Regions from separate parts of the Atlantibacter sp. MEI4A-1023 genome, predicted to be linked through region 1. Evidence: predicted binding sites of a transcription regulator. Region 1 holds the regulator's gene; each other region holds the start of a gene.
The links. Region 1 encodes LexA, which represses DNA repair genes until DNA is damaged. Its sites were predicted from a motif close to TNCTGTATGTACATACAGNA; they were not measured.
Positions count from the first base shown of each region.

Region 2: the regulator LexA is predicted to act here: its motif matches at 1,958-1,977, upstream of ACVV26_RS06140 (DinI-like family protein).
Region 3: the regulator LexA is predicted to act here: its motif matches at 2,049-2,068, upstream of ACVV26_RS04555 (DinI-like family protein).

Region 1 is NZ_CM149568.1:4,327,362-4,331,519, reverse strand. Features, by position in the region: gene plsB (glycerol-3-phosphate 1-O-acyltransferase PlsB) at 1-591, opposite strand, end outside; gene ACVV26_RS20550 (diacylglycerol kinase) at 724-1,092, shown strand; gene lexA (transcriptional repressor LexA) at 1,201-1,809, shown strand; gene dinF (MATE family efflux transporter DinF) at 1,893-3,227, shown strand; gene ACVV26_RS20535 (CsbD family protein) at 3,451-3,660, shown strand; gene zur (zinc uptake transcriptional repressor Zur) at 3,732-4,158, opposite strand, start outside.
Region 2 is NZ_CM149568.1:1,266,342-1,270,499, reverse strand. Features, by position in the region: gene ACVV26_RS06160 (YlcG family protein) at 1-69, opposite strand, end outside; gene ACVV26_RS06155 (recombination protein NinG) at 158-757, opposite strand; gene ACVV26_RS06150 (DUF1367 family protein) at 760-1,359, opposite strand; gene ACVV26_RS06145 (hypothetical protein) at 1,417-1,725, opposite strand; gene ACVV26_RS06140 (DinI-like family protein) at 1,713-1,937, opposite strand; gene ACVV26_RS06135 (hypothetical protein) at 2,548-3,228, shown strand; gene ACVV26_RS06130 (DNA cytosine methyltransferase) at 3,328-4,158, opposite strand, start outside.
Region 3 is NZ_CM149568.1:960,251-964,408, reverse strand. Features, by position in the region: gene ACVV26_RS04580 (hypothetical protein) at 1-23, opposite strand, end outside; gene ACVV26_RS04575 (YlcG family protein) at 20-160, opposite strand; gene ACVV26_RS04570 (recombination protein NinG) at 249-848, opposite strand; gene ACVV26_RS04565 (DUF1367 family protein) at 851-1,450, opposite strand; gene ACVV26_RS04560 (hypothetical protein) at 1,508-1,816, opposite strand; gene ACVV26_RS04555 (DinI-like family protein) at 1,804-2,028, opposite strand; gene ACVV26_RS04550 (hypothetical protein) at 2,397-2,984, shown strand; gene ACVV26_RS04545 (hypothetical protein) at 3,044-3,241, opposite strand; partial or broken gene ACVV26_RS04540 (hypothetical protein) at 3,238-3,468, opposite strand.

The sequences.
Region 1 (4,158 bases):
GTGCATACGCGCCACTCGCGCCAGCTTCTGGGCAATGGTTTTATCGGTGCCGTGTTCATCCGCCATGCGGCGCAGCGACAGCGAGGGCGAAAAGCGTACAAAGCTGTCGCGCCCTAACCAGGAAACGGCAAAAAATTTCTGCAAGCCGTTCAGCATCCGCAGCGGCGGGTTCACTTCGCCTTTTTCACGGCCCGGCGCGCGCCCGAACATCACCGACACCGGCACCATCTGCACATCAAGTTGCGGATTGCTGCGATGCAGATCGAGATAGTCGTGGAATAACTTAATCGACTCCTCTTTCGGCGTGTAATAGGTGAATACCCGCGGCCCGCCGTGAATAAACACATGGCGCGGCAGCAGAGTGCCGTCAATTTCGAGAGGCTCCAGCGGATCGGGCAAATCGTGTGCCAGACATTGTTGGCGCAGCGTCAGCAAGTCCGCCTTCGAGTTGTACGGAAGAACGTACATAATCGGGCGCGAGGTATCGAGCCCCAGTTCGGCGCACGGATCCGCCGGAATGGATTTGCTTTTTACCAGTACGCGTAATGGTAAATTAAGTAATTTGTAGTAAATTCGTGGCCAGCCGGACATAAACGATGTAAAGCCTCTGGTTAACAATGCAATTGCACCGCAAGAATATCAGAAACAACCGGGAATTTCTGTGGTGCTTACGTTTCGTTGCTCACTGCTATTGATGCGCGTTTTTTAAAAAGGTTTCCTTTCATGGCGAATAACACCACCGGGTTGATACGAATAATTAAAGCAGCAGGTTACTCCTGGAAAGGCATTTGCGCCGCCTGGAAGAACGAAGCGGCGTTTCGCCAGGAGGGCGTCGCGGCGATTGTCGCCATTGCTATCGCCTGCTGGCTGGATGTCGATCCGATTACCCGGGTGTTGCTGATTGGCTCCGTCATTCTGGTGATGATAGTTGAGATCCTTAATAGCGCCCTCGAAGCGGTGGTCGATCGCATCGGCCCGGAATTTCATGAGCTTTCCGGGCGCGCCAAAGACATGGGCTCGGCGGCGGTACTGTTTGCTATTTTACTGGCGCTGATGACCTGGGGCATATTGCTCTGGTCAAATTTGCGATAACTCTTCCAGATGTCGCTAACATGCGGATATTTGCTCATTTTGTGGTTTCAAAATCACCGTTAGCTGTATATACTCACAGCATTACTGTATATGCACCCAGGGGGCGGAATGAAAAGTTTAACGGCCAGACAGCAAGAGGTGTTTGATCTCATTCGGGATCACATCAGCCAAACCGGCATGCCTCCCACTCGTGCGGAGATTGCACAGCGTCTGGGCTTTCGTTCTCCTAACGCTGCAGAAGAACATTTAAAAGCCCTGGCGCGTAAAGGGGTGATTGAAATCGTTTCTGGCGCATCGCGCGGTCTGCGTTTGCTGGTGGAAGAGGAAGAGGGGTTGCCGCTGGTTGGGCGCGTTGCCGCGGGCGAACCGCTGTTAGCTCAGCAGCATATCGAAGGCCATTACCAGGTCGATCCCGGCTTGTTTAAGCCCAGCGCGGATTTCCTGCTGCGCGTTAGCGGTATGTCGATGAAAGATATCGGGATTATGGACGGCGATTTGCTCGCGGTGCATAAAACTCAGGATGTACGTAACGGCCAGGTGGTGGTCGCGCGCATCGATGACGAAGTGACCGTTAAGCGCCTGAACAAACAGGGCAACACGGTGCAGTTACTGCCGGAAAACAGCGAATTCTCCCCAATCGTTGTTGACCTGCGCCAGCAGGCCTTTTCTATCGAAGGGCTTGCTGTCGGCGTGATCCGCAACGGCGAGTGGCTGTAAGCTCTGCTGTCTGATTTGAAGCCGTAGCGCGCCGCGTTACGGCTTTTTGCTTTCCAGAATTCCCTACCGCTACGGATTGCGTCATGCCATTTTTCACGTCTGCTGATAAAGCATTGTGGCGCCTGGCGCTACCCATGATCTTCTCCAATATTACCGTGCCGCTGCTCGGCCTGGTGGATACCGCCGTTATCGGCCATCTCGATAGCCCCGTTTATTTAGCCGGTGTCGCCATTGGCGCAACCGCCACCAGTTTTCTGTTTATGCTGCTGCTGTTTCTGCGAATGAGCACCACCGGGTTAACCGCCCAGGCATTTGGTGCAAAAAACCCGCAGGCGATGGCGCGAGCCCTGGTGCAACCGCTACTGCTGGCGGTGCTGGCCGGGGTGGCGATTATGCTGTTACAGACCCCGCTGATTAACCTGGCGTTGCATATCGTAGGCGGCAGCGAAGAAGTATTACATCAGGCGCGGCGCTTTCTGGAAATCCGCTGGCTAAGCGCGCCTGCGACGCTGGCGAACCTGGTGCTGTTAGGCTGGTTATTGGGGGTGCAGTACGCGCGAGCGCCAGTGATCCTGCTGGTTGTTGGCAATGTGCTGAATATCGCACTCGACCTGTGGCTGGTGGTGGGGCTGGATATGAACGTGCAGGGCGCTGCGCTGGCAACGGTGGCGGCGGAATACATCACGCTGATCGTCGGATTGCTGATGGCCTGGCATGTCATGACGCTGCGGGGCATCAATCCGGCAATGCTGCTCTCTGCCTGGCGCGGCGATATCTGGCGTTTACTGGCGCTCAATCGCGACATTATGCTGCGTTCGCTGCTGCTGCAAATCTGTTTCGCCAGCGTCACGATTTTAGGGGCGCGGATGGGTAGCGATGTGGTGGCGGTGAATGCCGTCCTGATGACGCTGCTGACGTTCACCGCCTACGCACTGGATGGTTTCGCCTATGCGGTGGAAGCCCATTCCGGGCAGGCTTACGGCGCAGGTAACAGCAACCAACTGATTAAAGTCTGGCATGCCGCCTGTCGCCAGGCGGGCCTGGTGGCGCTGATGTTCGCTACGGTTTATGCGCTTTGGGGCGAGCATATTGTTGCGCTACTGACCTCGCTGCCGGTTTTACAACAGCAAGCGGATCGTTACCTCGGCTGGCAGGTTGTGCTGCCGCTGGTTGGCGTGTGGTGTTATCTGCTGGACGGCATGTTTATCGGCGCTACCCGTGGCGCGGAAATGCGTAACAGTATGGCCGTGGCGGCTGCGGGTTTCGGCGTGACATTAATCGCTTTGCCCTGGCTGGGTAATCACGGGCTATGGCTGGCGGTAGCGGTATTTCTGGCATTGCGCGGGCTGTCGTTATGGCTCATCTGGCGGCGCCACTGGCAGCGCAATAGCTGGTTCAACGAGACGGGTCATGGTTAGTTACATCTGCTGACTCTCATTTAATTTCTGAATATCTGTTTGATATATAAAATTTTTGTATCATTAATGCCGATTTTTATCTTTCGCGCTTGGTTAAAGATTCTGAATGTTTCAAACGAGTCGGAATGGTCGACTAAACTCATTATCACGTCCAGCAGATAATAACTGTTAAACACGGACGATAAACATTTAGCGTTTATAACCGAACGATGAGGACTACATCATGAATAAAGACGAAGTCGGCGGTAACTGGAAACAGTTCAAAGGTAAAATGAAAGAGCAGTGGGGTAAACTCACTGACGACGATATGACCGTTATCGAAGGTAAACGCGATCAGCTCGTAGGGAAAATCCAGGAACGTTATGGATACGAGAAAGATCAGGCAGAGAACGAAGTAAAAGACTGGGAAACCCGTAACGATTACCGCTGGTAATCCCCGTCGTTTCTCTGCTTAGCCACCCTCATGGCTACCCTGCCAGGTACAAGGATGTACCATTAACGCCTTCACTTACCGCGTTTTTTCACCTGAACTGAATGGTCGTGACCACAGTGTTCCGGGTGACGGCACGATTCTACCTCTTTGCAGCCTGAGCACAGCCCGTGCGCTTCAATGACATTATGCCGCAGCGTAAAGCCCATATCGGCGGCTAACGCATCCATGATCTTCTCTACACCCTGCGCGCTCTGCTCTTTGACGACGCCGCAGCGGTCGCAAATAAACATCGCTGAAGTATGCGTCGGTTGATCGAACAGATGGCACAGAACATAGCTGTTGGTTGATTCAACCTTGTGAACAAACCCTTGCTCCAGCAGGAAGTCCAGCGCCCGATAGACTGTCGGCGGCTTAGCCTGCGGCTCGGATTCGCGCAGCAAATCCAGGAGATCGTAAGCGCTAATCGCGCCTTTTTGTAACGTCATTAAGCGCAACACT
Region 2 (4,158 bases), 1.7 Mb from region 1:
AAAGCGGTAAATTCGCAGACGTTGCCAGCGGAGGCGGATAACATCTGTTTTGTAATTTTCTCTGTTCACCGTTTTCCCTCTCTCGTTGCGCACCAGTCCCGTATGTACCCGAGCGCCAGCAGGGCGGCCCAGCCAATTTGATAATAATTCTCGGTAGTCATGCGGCCTCCTGCTGTTTGAGTTGTCTGAGCTTTGCGCGGTATTCATCGCGGATGCGGATGTAGTCGTCGCGTTTCCATTTCGGTAATTCGTGCGGGCCCATCAGGGCATCAAAGCGGGCCTGGCCGATTTTGGCGATTAGCGCCGGACGGTAGGCCGTCAGGTTGCCGGAGAGGTGGTTATTGCATAGGGCACACTGGCGATGGCAATTGTCCTCATTGAAGCGCAGCTCCGGATTGGCACCGGTCGTACGGTAATGCCCGGCGTGATATTGCCCGTCATGGTAGCGGCCGCAGCTGATGCACGGCATGTGACGATCCCGGTACCGGATGAACTCGTTAAAAGCCTGCTGGGCCTGTTTGATGAAATAACTGAGCGGCTTAACAGCCTGTCGCCGTTCCGCCTGGCGTGCCCGCTGCTCTTTCTCCTCTTCGCGCTGGCGCTTCTTCTCAGCACGCATAACATCGGCCCGGCTCTTTGCAGTCTGCTCTTTTCCTACAGCGCTGGCGCATTCGAATGAGCAAACTACCTGCTCGTTCCGTATCGGGTGAAACCACTCCCTGCAGTGGATGCATTTTCGACGAGGTTTTTTAGCCATGCTCACCCCGCAAAATTCATCAGTTGCGCGGCGGCGTTCTCGGCCTCACGCTGATCGCGAAACACGCGGGACAGGATCCAGCGCCAGAGCACATCCAGTGCGGCCCGGTAGAGCTGCTGGAACTCAGTTTCTTTCATGCTGGCGAAAGAAATGCTTCGGGGATGTTTGCGAAGGGTGCCGTCGGGCAGCTGGATAGTGTCGAAATGCCCTGACTCGATGGTCACCCAGGCACGATATGCATCGAAGGATTTGCACAGGCTGATGCCATTGGTAATGCGGCGGCTGGCCACCTGTTCCAGGTACTGCTCAGCGGCATCCATTAGCGCGCTTTCGTTCCCGCCAAAGGCGGCAAGGTATCTGGCGTAACCGTTAACAAGTTTGCGTTCGTTGGACGAGATGGCGCCGCCGGCAGGCTCCCAGTAATCAAAGCCCAGATTAAGTAGAGCGAAGAACTTACGGTGAAAGGCGGGGTTTCGAACCTGTTTAAAGTCAGCGGCCAGTATGGCCCCGAGCTTACATTTTGAATGCAGAAAATCGCTGGTCTCAGGCGTAGCCGGGATCAGGATTCCAGATGATTGCTTGATTAATTGCAAGTGCGCCATGGTGTTCACTCCGTGGCGCTTTGCTGCTCCGATTCCGCTGTTCAGGCGGAAAGTAGATTATGGCAGTCTCGGCTTGCGAAGGTCAATAAAACCAGCCTCGACAGCCATTTCCAAAAATTCACTCATAGTGAGCAGGTGCTGCTTTTCACGTACCCTTTCCAGGCTCGTGATCCGTCCCTCTTCACAATTGACAACGAACCGGCCTCCCTGTCTGATTATGTCTACCGCTTCGGCGATGTCTAAATCCACAAAATCCCCCTGAGCGACATACAGACGCAATTGACGAAAAATCAGCAGCCGCGCATGGATGATTTGTGATTTGTCAAAGGACTGCAGGCTGCAATAAAAAACACTCAGTAGAACCACTCGTCAGCACTTTCCCAGGTTTCCTGCAGAATATTTGCGACTTCGTCTTTATCACCCCCAATCACACTAAGCCCGTCATTTGGTGCCCGGCGCACGGTGAGCTTGCACCCTTCAAAGCGTTTGTTAAGTCGTTTTAAGAGTTCGTTTTCCAGCGCCGGGATCGCGCCATCAGGCAGTTTTTTTGTACGTTCGATAGTGACTTCAACCTTCATGATCATCCCTCTCATAAAAATACTGTATAAATAAACAGTACACCCATACGGGAGAATGATCAACTTGATAAGCGCACAAATTGCGACACAGGTTTGAAAACTTCAAAAGCTGTAACTCATTGAAAAAGAAGCCACAGCAAGGGAGGCTTATGGTTCTGGTTTGCCCTGCTTCAGGCATCACTAAATGCAAATTATGCGCTATTTGATGTGTCGTCCACTTTGTAGCAAGAACGGACATTATAAATGTGAGCCAATGTTAATGCGGATGGTCACGCTGACGGTATAATAGCCACGTACGATGCAGTTAATAAGGACGATAAGCCCATCATCGGCCTTGACTTCTGACTTTGATGCCAATAATAGATCAAAATTGTAAATATAAGGGGATTTCCCAAACTTAATGCGAGTATATCAATGTTAACTGATAGAGTATGCCATAAACAGGTCTGATACTGCTGCCTTTGAGAATTTTTAGCTGTAATGCCTACTCTTGTTCATCACTTACATTTGCATTACGCTCGGGATGTCTTTGTTGCTCAATTAGTTCAATAATAATATATTCCTAGTCATTCAGAATGATACAAACAAATTTTATATTTAAGGGGTTACTTTGAAATTAAAAACGGCTGCGGAGATAATAAGAAGGGATACTATTAATGCATATTTCAAACGCATTAACTGGAGGTTTATGGACGAGCGAATCCAAAGTGAATTTGAAATCTTAAAGGCTGATCATTATAGCGCCAATATTTTGGGAGGGCTTTACATTAGTAGATCAAAAGACGATGACCCAATAAAATCATCTAATCTTATTAGCCCGCAATATATTAATTCAACTCATATTTTTACTGGGATAAGGTTTCTGGGGTTTAATATATCAGACGCTGAGAACCAAAATTCGGAAGCTGCGTTCGAAAGGAATTCGCAACTATGGTACTCTCAAGGACCATCCGGTAATGTTCTTGTATTTGTTGGGCCTTATCAATCCAATGCAGGGGAAATTAAAGAAACTGAAATAATAATAGGAAAATATCAAAACCCATCCCAAATAACATCCCGGCACATAAAAAAACATTTTTCTATATATTTCAAGTATTGTACAGCCACTGCACAGCATTCAGCTTCCAACATGAGATATTATATTTATAGACAACGCCTTATATTCAATGATTTTAGATTCAGGTCAACCTATTGGCAGAAAATAATCAAGACGGCTGAAAGATTGTTAATTATTATCTTAACTGGAGCTGCTGTATGGGCCTCCCTTTATGTTGGCGGTAAACTATCGTAAATTGAAACCCGTCAAAGACGTGGTCTGAAAAAAGCATTCCTCAGACCGCTTTTCGCTCTAAGTTGCCCAATCCTTTTATCCAGGCAGCTTAAAGCGAGCTTATGCCGCCCGCTCTTTCACTAAACACATCTCCGGCAAATTAGCCCGCATCAATGCTTCGGCAAACGGCGGCGGCACGGCGTTGCCGCACCTGGCGACTTGTTTGTCTTTCGCGTACTTAACCCCGCGGTAGTCCCGGTCGATGATGTACCACTCGGGGAAGCCCTGGGCGGCGTACAGCTCGCGGGGTTGCAGCATGCGCATGCCGATATCTACAATGCGATACACCACGCCATCAACCGTAATTAGGCCGTCTGAATCCTCCCCGCAATACTCCCGCAGGAAGGCCAGAGTTTGCTGCGCGCGCTGCTCGTCATACCCGTCAGCTGCCAGTGTGGTTTTCACCTCCCCTACGTGCTGGCCACCAGCAGTGACCGTTGGCATAGGTTCGTCTGTGCGCTGCCCGTCCCGGCATGTACCGCGCAGCTTAACCAGGTGTGAGGCAACGACAGCATGGTGATCGACGGTGGTGACCGAGTGTGCAGGTTCGTCCAGGCTGACGCCCGGGCCGGAGTAGTTCCCGCCGTAGTGCTTCGCGAGGAAGGCGCTCACCGTCGCGAATTTATTGCCGCCCGCGGTAACCGTACCCAGAGGATTATCCAGTTGCAGCACGCGCGGTTCCTGCCCCGGGCGTTCGCCGTAACCCATCTGGATCAGCGTCGGCGTTATCAGCTGCGATTTGCCGCCACCACCAGCAGTAACCGTGGCGCTTGGTTCGTCAGCCCGGTGGCCGATGCTGGCACCGAACTGGCGGGCAATCACCGGCGCAACGACGCATGCTCGTGACTCTTTCAGGATGGTGTGCATAGGTTTATCCAGCGGACGCGGCTT
Region 3 (4,158 bases), 1.4 Mb from region 1:
TGCCGGCGTTGGCTCGGTGTCATTGTGCAGCCCTCATTGCTGTTTTAATGTAATTTCTCAATATGCGGTAATCCGTCACAACCGATCCGCGAAAACGGTAAATTCGCAGACGTTGCCAACGCAGGCGAATAACATCTGTTTTGTAATTTTCTCTGTTCACCGCTTCCCCTCTCTCGTTGCATGCCAGTCCCGTACGTACCCGAGCGCCAACAGGGCGGCCCAGCCAATCTGGTAATAATTTTCGGTAGTCATGCGGCCTCCTGCTGTTTGAGTTGTCTGAGCTTTGAGCGGTATTCATCGCGGATCCGGATGTAGTCGTCGCGTTTCCATTTCCGTAATTCGTGCGGGCCCATCAGGGCATCAAAGCGGGCCTGGCCGATTTTGGCGATTAGCGCCGGACGGTAGGCCGTCAGGTTGCCGGAGAGGTGGTTATTGCATGGGGCACACTGGCGATGGCAATTGTCCTCATTGAAGCGCAGCTCCGGATTGGCACCGGTCGTACGGTAATGCCCGGCGTGATATTGCCCGTCATGGTAGCGGCCGCAGCTGATGCACGGCATGTGACGATCCCGGTACCGGATGAACTCGTTAAAAGCCTGCTGGGCCTGTTTGATGAAATAACTGAGCGGCTTAACTGCCTGTCGCCGTTCCGCCTGGCGTGCCCGCTGCTCTTTCTCCTCTTCGCGCTGGCGCTTCTTCTCAGCACGCATAGCGTCGGCCTGGTTCTTTGCGGTCTGCACTTTGCCTACAGCGCTGGCGCATTCGAATGAGCAAACGACCTGCTCGTTCCGTATCGGGTGAAACCACTCCCTGCAGTGGATACATTTTCGACGAGGTTTTTTAGCCATATTCACCCCGCAAAATTCATCAGCTGCGCGGCGGCGTTCTCAGCCTCGCGCTGGTCCCTGAATGCCCTGGACAATATCCAGCGCCACAGCACATCTAACGCGGCCCTGTAGAGCTGCTGAAACTCGGTCTCGTCCATATTTGCGAAGGCGATGCTGCGAGGATGTTTCCGGAGTGTGCCGTCAGGCAACTGGATAGTGTCGAAATGCCCGGCCTCGATAGTTACCCAGGCGCGATACGCATCGAAGGATTTGCAGAGGCTGATGCCGTTAGTTATGCGGCGACTGGCCACCTGTTCCAGATATTGCTCAGCGGCATCCATCAGCGCGCTTTCGTTCCCGCCATAGGCGGCAAGGTATCTGGCGTAACCGTTAACCAGCCTGCGTTCGTTGGAAGATATCGCGCCGCCGGTCGGTTCCCAGTACTCGAAACCAAGATTAAGCAGAGCGAAAAACTTACGGTGAAATGCCGGGTTACGTAGCTGGCGAAACTCGGCTTCGAGTACCGCACCGAGCTTACATTTTGAATGCAGAAAATCGCTGGTCTCGGGCGTAGCCGGGATCAGGATTCCTGATGATTGCTTGATTAATTGCAAGTGCGCCATGGTGTTCACTCCGTGGCGCTTTGCTGCTCCGATTCCGCTGTTCAGGCGGTAAGTAGATTATGGCAGTCTCGGCTTGCGAAGGTCAATAAGACCTGCCTCGACAGCCATTTCCAAAAATTCGCTCATAGTAAGCAGGTGTTGTTTGTCGCGTATCCTTTCCAGACTGGTGATCCGGCCCTCTTCACAATTCACAACGAACCGCCCTCCCTGTCTGATTATGTCTACCGCTTCGGCGATGTCTAAATCCACAAAATCCCCCTGAGCGACATACAGACGCAATTGTCGAAAATTCAGCAGCCGCGCATGGATGATTTGTGGTTTGGCAAAGGACTGCAGGCTGCAATAAAGAACACTCAGTAAAACCACTCGTCAGCACTTTCCCAGGTTTCCTGCAGAATATTAGCGACCTCGTCTTTATCGCCACCGATAACATTGAGCCCGTCATTTTGTGCCCGGCGAATGGTCAGCTGGCATCTCTCGAAGCGTTTGTTTAATCGTTTTAAGAGTTCGTTTTCCAGCGCCGGGATCGCGCCATCAGGCAGTTTTTTTGTACGTTCGATAGTGACTTCAACCTTCATGATCATCCCTCTTATAAAGATACTGTATAAATAAACAGTACACCTATACCGGAGAATGATCAACTCGATAAACGCACGATTTGCTACAAATTTTGAAAAGTTAAAGTTGTGTAACTCATTGAATAAAAAAGCCACTGTTTTGGTGGCTTCGGGTTTAACTCTCAGGCCGCCTCTTCACTGATGCGGCACAATTCGGGGAGATTTGCTCCTACCAGCGCCTCAGCAAACGGCGGCGGTACCGCGTTGCCGCAGCAAGTGCCCTACTTGACGTTTGAAGTGGCATAAAACAACCCACTTTTTTTGTAGTTGATATGGATATGAATTACATGCAAAAATATAAGGTTAACCTTACATAGCAGAGGTAATGCATGCTTGAAACAGTCGTTAAAAATTGCGCAAAAATCGAAAAACTACTGCGCGCAAGAGGCGCGGAAGGCAATGGCCTCAAAGAACTAAGTACTTCTATTAACTGGAGGCTCACTGATTCAATTGTCAAAAAACTTGCATTTATTACACATCTTCGCAACAAAATGATTCATGAAGCTTATATATGTAGCCCAAAAGAGTTTAGCAAATTTGAGATATTTTCCCTCGATGCGATTTCATACCTAGAAGGGTCCAAATTTGAGTACGCCAGTCGTCCCAATTGCGATGCTGAAGAATGCTCAATAGACGACTTAGATACAATGATGAAACAACTTGAGCGTTCGATGAGTGAACTAAAAAAAATTCTTCCAAATGGACCAACTGTTGAAGAAATTGTTGAAAACGTCAAACAGGCCGAAGTGAAAAGAGAGAAAGAAAATTCAGAATACACACAACCAAAACCAAATACAGATAATGCGGATTGTAAAAGCACCATTAAACTTGAAACACTTACTATATCCCCTGCTGAAGGTGCTCTCGTTGCCGCCATTGGTGCATTAGCTGCTGGATACTATTTTCTCAAAAAGTAATACTTTTTATAACAAGCCCTCATAGAACGAGGGCTAAATTTTTAAAAGAAAAGTATGAATTATCGAGATATCATTTTCTTAAGCCACATACGATTGATGTGATGTTTCAGGCGACGCTGGTGGTGCGCCGGAAGATCTCCGGCACTTTCTACCATGCCGACCTCAGTTGGCCATACGGTTTCGGTTACGTCCACCAGCAGCAGGCTTTCCAGCTCGATGATGCGATTTGTGGCGTATTCCAGTAGCTGATTGCTCACGGTTCAGCCTCCTGCTTCGGTGCGGCTGCGAAATGTTCAACACCCTTTGCCCAAATTTCTTTGATGGTTGTCCAACTGACCGGTACTGTAATTTCAATTCTTCCGCTGCCATCGCAGGTTTCGCATTCGTCATCACCTAAGCACTCAGGGCAGTTGATGAACTTAGTTTCTGAAAACTCACCAGACAATGCGCCTTTTGCCCCGTTCTCTGCTGTCAGCTTCATGGGCATGATGCAGCAGCCATCAGGCAACGTGGGCTGGTTTACATGTTCGGCACCCTGATTACTGCTGCAGCGCGACTCGGAACTTTCGGCACCCTGAAGCATGGCTTCCTGATACCGCTCCAGCTTCACGTATTCCTGTACTGCCCATCCCATAGCCCTACAATCCGAGGCCTCCGCCGCATCAGTAGAGTAAGTAGTCGAGCGCCCGCCAGGAACGGCAATCGAGTACAGGTCAGCCACTGGTTTAATGGTGGTGGGCACTTCGTCACTTTTTGGCAATAAATCCAGTGATGGTGCGGGCTGGATGCCGCTTGGCGACTCGGCACCCTGAAGCATGGCGGCAAACTCCTTAATGCCTGCGTCGTGGTCGGCGCGCTGCTCAGGGGTCATAGCTTCCAGTTCGTCGTAATATTCAGCCCGCCGCTGCAATGCATCGAGCATAGTTTGCGTGCGCACGCCCTTGCCGAAGCGCAGTCCAGGCTCAAGCATCACTGGACATGGTAATGTTTCCACCACTGCTGGCTGCGGTAACTGTGGTGCTGCGTAAACAATGCGCCCAGCGCCACCAGTATTTACCACTGTGTCATACGTCCGCTTGTCGGTGTCGTACCAGTCCACATCGCGCAGTTGGTAGATGGGTTCCTGCTCTGCCTGTACTGCTGGCGCTGCGGTCTCACCCTCACCAGTCAGCAT